2 regions of the Streptomyces sp. NPDC006997 genome follow, and region 1 is predicted to be linked to the other one. Evidence: riboswitches for the same ligand, from Rfam matches in the RefSeq annotation. Region 1 holds a riboswitch; the other holds the start of a gene.
What was found. A riboswitch is a leader RNA that binds a small molecule or an ion and turns the genes downstream of it on or off. The one in region 1 is predicted to bind cyclic di-AMP.
Positions count from the first base shown of each region.

Region 2: linked by a shared signal. The riboswitch ahead of ABZ659_RS10510 (transglycosylase family protein) and the one ahead of ABZ659_RS33555 (M23 family metallopeptidase) in region 1 are both predicted to bind cyclic di-AMP.

Region 1 covers NZ_JBEYHH010000057.1:17,380-21,583, forward strand. Annotated here, with positions in the region: gene ABZ659_RS33550 (PrsW family intramembrane metalloprotease) at 1-813, shown strand, start outside; gene ABZ659_RS33555 (M23 family metallopeptidase) at 913-1,989, opposite strand; cyclic di-AMP (ydaO/yuaA leader) riboswitch at 2,001-2,158, opposite strand; tRNA gene ABZ659_RS33560 (tRNA-Met) at 2,471-2,544, opposite strand; gene ABZ659_RS33565 (alginate lyase family protein) at 2,592-3,824, opposite strand.
Region 2 covers NZ_JBEYHH010000008.1:130,017-134,220, forward strand. Annotated here, with positions in the region: gene ABZ659_RS10500 (cytochrome P450) at 1-76, shown strand, start outside; gene ABZ659_RS10505 (transglycosylase family protein) at 241-1,272, shown strand; cyclic di-AMP (ydaO/yuaA leader) riboswitch at 1,455-1,637, shown strand; gene ABZ659_RS10510 (transglycosylase family protein) at 1,641-2,336, shown strand; gene eno (phosphopyruvate hydratase) at 2,595-3,875, shown strand; gene ABZ659_RS10520 (septum formation initiator family protein) at 3,993-4,204, shown strand, end outside.

The DNA of each region.
Region 1 (4,204 bases):
ATAGCCGGTGTCACCGCCACCGGCTTCGCCTTCACCGAGAACATCCTCTACCTCGGCACCGCCTTCGGCACCGACCAGCTCACCGGCGGCAGCGGCATCGCGTCCGTCACCGCGGCGACGTTCTTCGTGCGCATCATCATGTCCCCGTTCGCGCACCCCCTGTTCACCGTCCTGACCGGCATCGGCTTCGGCATCGCCGCGCTCGGCGCCGACCGGCAGCGCGTGCGCCGCGTCCTGCTCCCGCTGTCGGGGCTACTGCTCGCGATGGGCACGCACGCCCTGTGGAACGGCTCGGCGTCCTTCGGCCCGTACGGCTTCTTCGCGGTGTACGGCCTGTTCATGGTCCCGGTCTTCGGCCTGCTGGTCTGGCTGGCCGTCTACACCCGCCAACGCGAACTGCGCACCGTACGCGAGGAACTGCCCGTCTACACCGCCGCGGGCTGGCTCACCCCGGCCGAGCCGTACGCGCTCGGCTCCCTGCGGGCGCGCCGCCTGGCCCGCGGGTACGCCGGTCACCACCTGGGCAAACCGGCGTCGCGCACGGTGGCGCAGTACGAGGCGTACGCGACGGCACTGGCGTTCCTGCGGCACCGGGCCCGCCGCGGCCGGGCCGGGGCGGACTTCGCCGTACGGGAACGGGAACTGCTGCACGAGCTGTGGAGCCGCCGGGACATCGCCTACCCGGCCCTGGACCACGCGGCGCGCATGACGGCTCCGGTGCGTCCGGTGTACGGATGGGTGCCGACGCAGACGCCCTACGCGGCCTATCCGGCTCAGCCGGCTCAGCCGGTCCACAATCCCTACCAGCACTGAACCGGCAGCCCTGACGTCGGGGGGTTGCCGTCAGGACCGCCGGGGATCAGGGTGAAGCGGGGGTGGAAGCGGAGTAGGGGGATGCCGCGAGACGCTCGCTCAGGGCGTGAGCCCCTTGCCCTGGAGCCAGGCCATCGGGTCGATCCCGCCGCCCCCGTCCGGGTGCACCTCCAAGTGCAGGTGCGGCCCGGTGACGTTGCCCGTCGCGCCCACGCGCCCGATGACGTCGCCGGTGGTCACCTTCTGACCGACGCTGACGCTGATCGACGACTGGTGGGCGTACCAGATCTCGGTGCCGTCATCGAGGGTGAGGACCGTCTTGTAGCCGTACGAGCCGTCCCACCCGGCCTGCGTGATCGTGCCGCTGTGGACCGCCTTGATGAGCGTGCCCGTGGGCGCGGCGAAGTCCAGGCCGGTGTGGTAGCCGGAGGACCACATCGCACCGGCCTGACCGTAGGTCGAGGTGATCGTGTACGAGGAGGTCGGCAGCGTGTACTGCCGGGCCAGCTCGGCGAGCCGCTCGGCCTCGGCCTTCTTGCGGGCCTCTTCCTCCGCGGCGGCCTTCTCGGCGGCGGCCTTGGCCGCGGCCTCCTCCTCCGCCTTCTCGGCGGCCTCGGCGGCGGCCTTCGCTGCGGCGGCCTCGGCGGCCTGCTGCGCCTTGGTGTCGACCTGGTCCTGCTGCTGCTCGGCCTGGGCCATGATGCGGGCGCGCAGTGCCTCACCGGCGTCGGTGGTGCCCTCGGCGGTGTCCGTGGTGGTGACGCCGACGCCGCTGAGCGGGGTAGCGGCCTCTTCGGCGGGCTCGGCGGCGGTGTCCTCGGAGTCGTCGTCCGAGAAGGGGGAGCCGACGGAGGGCAGGTCGGGTATGGAGATGGAGACCGGCGGCTTGCCCGTCTGCGCGGTGGCCATGCCGCCCGCGCCGACGGCGGCTATGACGCCGACGCCGAGAACGGTGGAGCTGCGGGCGAGGCCGCCGCCGCGCTGCTTGCTGACGCGGTGCCGTCCGCGTACGGGGCGGATGGAGTCCGCGGTGGGGTTCCACTCCTCCCAGGGGCCCTCGTCGGTGCGCTCGCCGCCGTAGACGACGGTGTCGACGGTGTCGACGGTGTCGACGGGACGGACGGAACCGGGGTCGGAGCCGAAGGCAGCAGGGGTGCCAGGCCGGTTGGACGCCACGTAGGCGTACTCCTTCCTTCCTTCTTCGCCTACCGGGTTAGCTGACGGGTTCGGAGCAGGAAGGTCTCCTACGCGCGTAAACCAGTCGTACTTCTACGGTGGTTGACGCGCGATTCACCCCAGGGTGGTGGTTCCCCGGTTCCCTCGCGGGATTCGGCGCGTGCGCACGGAGCCGTCTCTTGTGACGGCTGGGACGACCGCGCTGCGTTATCGGACGTTAATAGAACCGGGGGCTGAATTCCAAGCCGTTCCGCTTGATCATTACCGAACGCTGGGGGACGTACGGGGCCATGAACGGCGAAAATCGGGCGAGTTGGCCGGGGATTGGGTTCCTGACTGTATGTCAGTTGTTATGCGGAGGGCGTTCGAGGGGTCACGGGTTGTGACGGGGGGCGGGCGGCCACGCCGGGAGATGTGAAGTCGTACGCCACAACGCTTAGGGCCGGAATCCATGTACTGGATTCCGGCCCTAAGCCTTCAGTAGCGGGGACAGGATTTGAACCTGCGACCTCTGGGTTATGAGCCCAGCGAGCTACCGAGCTGCTCCACCCCGCGGCGTTGACACCAGTGTACGCCATTGGCGGGGGGCCCAGCACACGCCTTTATCCGGGGTTGTTCGCGTGGGTCAGGGTCTCCCAGGAGACGAAGCGGCCGTCGGCGCCTGCGGGGCGGGTACGGCGGGCGAGTTCGCGGGCGTCGTCGAGGGGGGTGTCGCCGTCGCCGGTGTCGTCGAGGCGGTGGTCGAGGTGGTTGAGGACGACCTCCAGGTGCGGGCCCATGTTCCGGTCCGCCTTGCCTGCGCAGAGCCAGGCGGGGGTGGGGCCGGTGCGGCGGAGCTGGTGGCGGGCGTGCAGGGTGAGGGTGGCGGTCAGGCGGTCCTTGAGTTCGTCGTAGAGGTCGACGCCCTGGTGCCAGGCGGTCTCGGCGATGTGGGCGGTGGCGGCGAGGGAGTAGCCGACGTGGCGGAAGTCGTGGCAGGTCTCCTGGGTGAGGCCGTCCTTGTACGTCTTCTGGCCGAACCAGTACGTGGAGATCTCGGCCGGGGTGTTGATGGTGCCGCCCTTCGGGGGGCGCGGGCGGGGGCCGTCCTTGGCCAGGTAGAAGTAGGCGGGGACGCGGGCGCGGGCGCGGGCGAGGGCGTCGTCGAAGGTCTGGTGGTCGTCGAGGAAGACGGCGATGGCGAGGGCCGCGTTGGTCATGGCGAGGTCCCAGTTGCCGTTGAAGTCGGGGACGCGGGCGGTGACCTCGGGGAGGTGGGCCGTGCGGAGCATGTCCTCGAAGCGGCGTACGCGGCCCTGGGGCCAGCCGGAGTCGGGGGTGTACCGGATGATCTCCGCGGCGCGGGCCCAGGTGGCGCCGGACCAGGCGGCCTGGAGGGCGGCGTTGCCGCCGGTGTGCCGTTTCAGCTTGGCGGACCAGGCGTCCATGATGGCGGTGGCCTTGGCGGCGTGCTGTTCCTTGCCGGTGACGGTGAAGAGGAGGGCCTGGGTGTAGGCGGCGATGGCGTCGCGGCGCTCGGCTCGGCAGCCGGGGCCTGGTCTGCCGTTGGTGGGGCAGGAGACGGTCGCGGAGGGCTTCGGGGTGTAGCGGTACGAGCCGTACTCGCTGTCCCGCATGTCGAGGTACGCCTTCAGCCAGGGCTGTTTGCCCGCGGTGACGTTCTCGCGGACGGCCTTGAGCTGTGACTTGCCGACGAGGATGCCGGGGTGGGTGAAGTCGGCGTCGGGGGGTAGGGCGCGGGCCATGCTGCGGGCCTCGGAATCCAGACTGCCGCACCCGCCGAGCAGCCCGGCGAGACAGCTGACGACCACCCCGAACACCACACTCCGCGCCATCGACCTCACGCCCCACCACCTCCGCACTGTCCGCCAGCCTGTCCCTGGCAGCGTGCCCCGCCGCGTGGCGCCGCGCAGGTCCATTGCTCCAGATGCACGCCTGCGGCGGCCTGTGGCTGTTTGGTGGGTGGCTGGTGTGGCGCTGTCTGCCGGGGGGTGGTGCGGGGCCGCGCCGGGGGGTGTCCGTCCTCGGAACCGCGCGGGCTGTGGGGTGCGGGGTGTGCGGGGTCTTCCGCGCGAACCACTGCGGGCGGACACCCCCCGACCCGTCCCCTTCCGTCGTACGGCGACTGCGGGCCGTCGCCCAGATCCGCCCTCGCTGCGGGCCGTCGCCCACATCCGCCCTCGCTGCGGGCAGCCGTCTGCCGACCGAGCTGTGG
Region 2 (4,204 bases), on a different contig from region 1:
CGGACTGCGCACCCTGCCGGTGGAGTTCACACCCCCTCAGCCGCAGTCAACGGATCGTTCTCCGGAGCAAAGATGACACCTCGACGCAAAGGTGACACGCGCTCAACTCTGTGATCTTCACGTGATCTGCGCGGCATTAACTTGTGACAAGTGATCGTCTGCCGATACGTTCACCCATCAGCACGGCGCCGCAGCATCATGCGCCGCGCTGGTCACCGCTGTCTTGCGAAAGGTCCCGACATGCTCTCCGGGAACGGTCGTCACCGTCGCCCCCGCCAGGCTCCGGCTCTCCTCGTCGCCGCCGGAGTGACCGGTTCCGCCATCGCCATCCCGTTGCTCGGCGCATCCGGCGCGAGCGCCGCCGACGGCACCGTGTGGGACCAGGTGGCCGAGTGCGAGAGCGGCGGCTCCTGGAGCGCGGACAACGGCAGCGGCTACTACGGCGGTCTCCAGATCTCGCAGGACGACTGGGAGTCATACGGCGGTCTCGACTACGCGGGCAGCGCCGACCTGGCCAGCCGCTCGCAGCAGATAGCCGTCGCCGAGCGGATACTCGCCGACCAGGGCCCCGGTGCCTGGCCCGCCTGTGGGCTGCTCTCCGGACTGACGAAGGACAGCGGTTCCGCCGACGTCGACACGGGACTGGCCGAGGACTCCCCGGCGTCCTCCGCGTCCTCCGACGCTCCCGACGACTCCGCTGACTCCACGTCAGAGGACGCGGACGGCACCGACCAACGCAAGGACAAGTCGACCAAGTCCGACAAGTCCACTGATTCGGCCGCTCCCGAAGCGACCTCCGACTCGAAGTCCAGCTCCGACTCCGGATCCGCGTCCGACTCCGGTCGGGACGCCGAAGCGACCTCCGGCTCGGGCGCGGAATCGGACTCCGTCGCGCCCCGCAACTCCCCCACGGCCTCCACGAAGAGTGACCCGTCGGACGCTTCGCTCCGGGACGGCGACGCGTCGGACGCCACCTCCGGCAGCGGCCGCCACCGCGGCGACAGCGCCGACGAGGACTCCGCCGACGGCGCCCGCGCCGAATCCTCCGGCCGCCACGCGTCCCGTGACGCCGCCCGTGACGCCGCCGTCACCGCCGACGGTGCCTACACCGTCCAGCCCGGCGACAATCTGACCTATATCGCCGACTCCCTTGACCTCGACGGCGGATGGTGCGCGCTCTACGAGGCCAACGAGGACGCCGTAGGAGCCGACCCGGACCTCATCCTCCCCGGTCAGACCCTGGAAGTAGGGGTGGAAACGGGCGCAAAGTAGCGGGAGTTAACGCCACACTTCACACCTAATGTCCGTTTCAGTGGAAGTGTGGGATGAGTCTCAGAAGCCCTGATCGTCTTTGAAATTCCGCGGATCGCGTGTCTACGGTCATGACCGCTCGCCAACACGAGCCCCGGCCGCCGCAACGCCGAATCCTGCCAGTGGCGGCCCGGGAACAGTCGTCGCGTCAAGCGCCGCAGGCAGGAGCGGGGGACCCAAGGTAAGCGCCGGACCAGGCGGTTGAGGAGACTCGCCGCCGAACCGGCTAGGGGTGAAGCCGCACCGCTCGTAAAGAGGGGTGTGGCCGGGCAACTCAACCGGCCCGAACCCGACAGCTCACCTCGCAGGCGTCGGTGAGGGGATCAACCATGCTGTTTTCCGGCAAGGGCAAGCACCGCCGTCCGTCCAAGACCGTCCGCGCCATCGCCGCCGTCGGCGTCACCGGGGCCGCGGCCGTCGCCGCCCCGCTGATGGCCGCGGGCAGCGCCTCCGCCGCCACCGCGTCCGAGTGGGACGCCGTCGCCCAGTGCGAGTCCGGCGGCAACTGGTCCATCAACACCGGCAACGGGTACTACGGCGGCCTGCAGTTCTCGGCCTCCACCTGGGCCGCGTACGGCGGCACGCAGTACGCCGCCACCGCCGACCAGGCCAGCAAGGCCCAGCAGATAGAGATCGCCGAGAAGGTCCTCGCGGGGCAGGGCAAGGGCGCCTGGCCGGTCTGCGGCACCGGCCTGTCGAGCGCCGCGTACAACGGCGGCGGCTCCACGGACACCGGCTCCAGCGCCGGGACCACCGACGACTCCACCGCCACCCGCGAGACCGAGCAGCCGAGCACCTCCCGCTCCGCCGAGCGCCCGGCCGCGAAGAAGACCGTCACCACCCCGACCGGCAAGAAGGTCAAGAAGGGCGACGGCGAGTACAAGGTCGTCAAGGGTGACACCCTCAGCACGATCGCGCAGGAGCACGACGTCAAGGGCGGCTGGGCCAAGCTGTTCAAGCTGAACGACGACATCGTCCAGGACGCCGACCTCATCTACCCGGGTCAGCAGCTGCACCTCAAGTAAGTCCTGCCCCGGCAGACCACCCCGCTCCGGCGCGTCTCCCCCCGTACGCGCCGGGGCGGGGTTTTCCATGCCCCCGTGCCCTCTCTGCTTCCGGTACCCGTCCACCCTTCTCTTTGTTCCGTTCGGAAACAATTTACTCTCGGTTTCGGCTCTACCGGGGGTCGGAGGGCGAGCCGACGGCCCCCGGCCGGTTAGGCTCATGGCGCAGCACCCACCGCGGTACTGCTGACCCACGTCACATCCATGAAGGAGATGCTCGTGCCGTCCATCGACGTCGTCGTAGCCCGGGAAATCCTGGACTCCCGAGGCAATCCCACGGTCGAGGTCGAGGTCGGCCTCGACGACGGCAGCACCGGTCGTGCCGCCGTCCCGTCCGGCGCCTCGACGGGTGCCTTCGAGGCCATCGAGCTGCGCGACGGTGACCCGAACCGCTACCAGGGCAAGGGCGTCGAGAAGGCCGTCCTCGCCGTGATCGAGCAGATCGGCCCGGAGCTGGTCGGCTACGACGCCACCGAGCAGCGGCTGATCGACCAGGCCATGTTCGACCTGGACGCCACCGACAACAAGGGCTCCCTCGGCGCCAACGCCATCCTCGGCGTCTCCCTCGCCGTCGCCCACGCCGCCTCCGAGGCCAGCGACCTCCCCCTCTTCCGCTACCTGGGCGGCCCGAACGCGCACCTGCTGCCGGTGCCGATGATGAACATCCTGAACGGCGGCTCGCACGCCGACTCCAACGTGGACATCCAGGAGTTCATGATCGCGCCGATCGGCGCGGAGTCGTTCTCCGAGGCGCTGCGCTGGGGCACCGAGGTCTACCACACCCTCAAGAAGGTGCTGAAGGGCAAGGGCCTGGCCACCGGCCTCGGCGACGAGGGCGGCTTCGCCCCGAACCTCGGCTCCAACCGCGAGGCCCTCGACCTCATCCTCGAAGCGATCAAGGAAGCCGGTTACACCCCCGGCGAGCAGATCGCCCTCGCCCTCGACGTGGCCGCCTCCGAGTTCTACAAGGAGGGCTCCTACACCTTCGAGGGCAAGGAGCGCTCCGCCGCCGAGATGACGGACTACTACGCCGAGCTGGTCGAGGCGTACCCGCTGGTCTCCATCGAGGACCCGCTGTTCGAGGACGACTGGGCGGGCTGGCAGACCATCACCGAGCGCCTCGGCGACAAGGTGCAGCTGGTCGGCGACGATCTGTTCGTCACCAACCCCGAGCGCCTCGCCCGCGGCATCGAGGAGGGCGCGGCCAACGCCCTGCTGGTCAAGGTCAACCAGATCGGCTCGCTGACCGAGACCCTGGACGCCGTGGAGCTGGCCCAGCGCAACGGCTTCAAGTGCATGATGTCCCACCGCTCCGGTGAGACCGAGGACGTCACCATCGCGGACCTCGCCGTCGCCACCAACTGCGGCCAGATCAAGACCGGCGCCCCGGCCCGCTCCGAGCGCGTCGCCAAGTACAACCAGCTGCTGCGCATCGAGGAGATCCTCGACGACGCCGCGGTGTACGCGGGCCGCAGCGCGTTCCCGCGCTTCAAGGGCTGAGCCCACGCACGCGCCCACGCACGTGTGGGCGGCGTCGTCCGTACGTCCCCGTACCCGGTCCCGTACCGTGTGCGGGGACGTACGCGCGTGTACGGCGGGACGAGACGGAGGCGGGGCATGGCAGTGAAGGACCGGGACCGGTTCTCCACCACCACCAGACTGCGGCTGCTCGGCGAGCAGACGGCGGCCCGCGTCTACCGCTCCCAGACCCGCCGCCAGGCCCGCCGCTCCCGCCTCACCGGCCGCGCGGCCCTGCTCGCCCTGGTCGTCTGCACGCTGGTCGTCGCGCTCGCCTACCCGATAAGGCAGTACGTCGCCCAGCGCGCCGA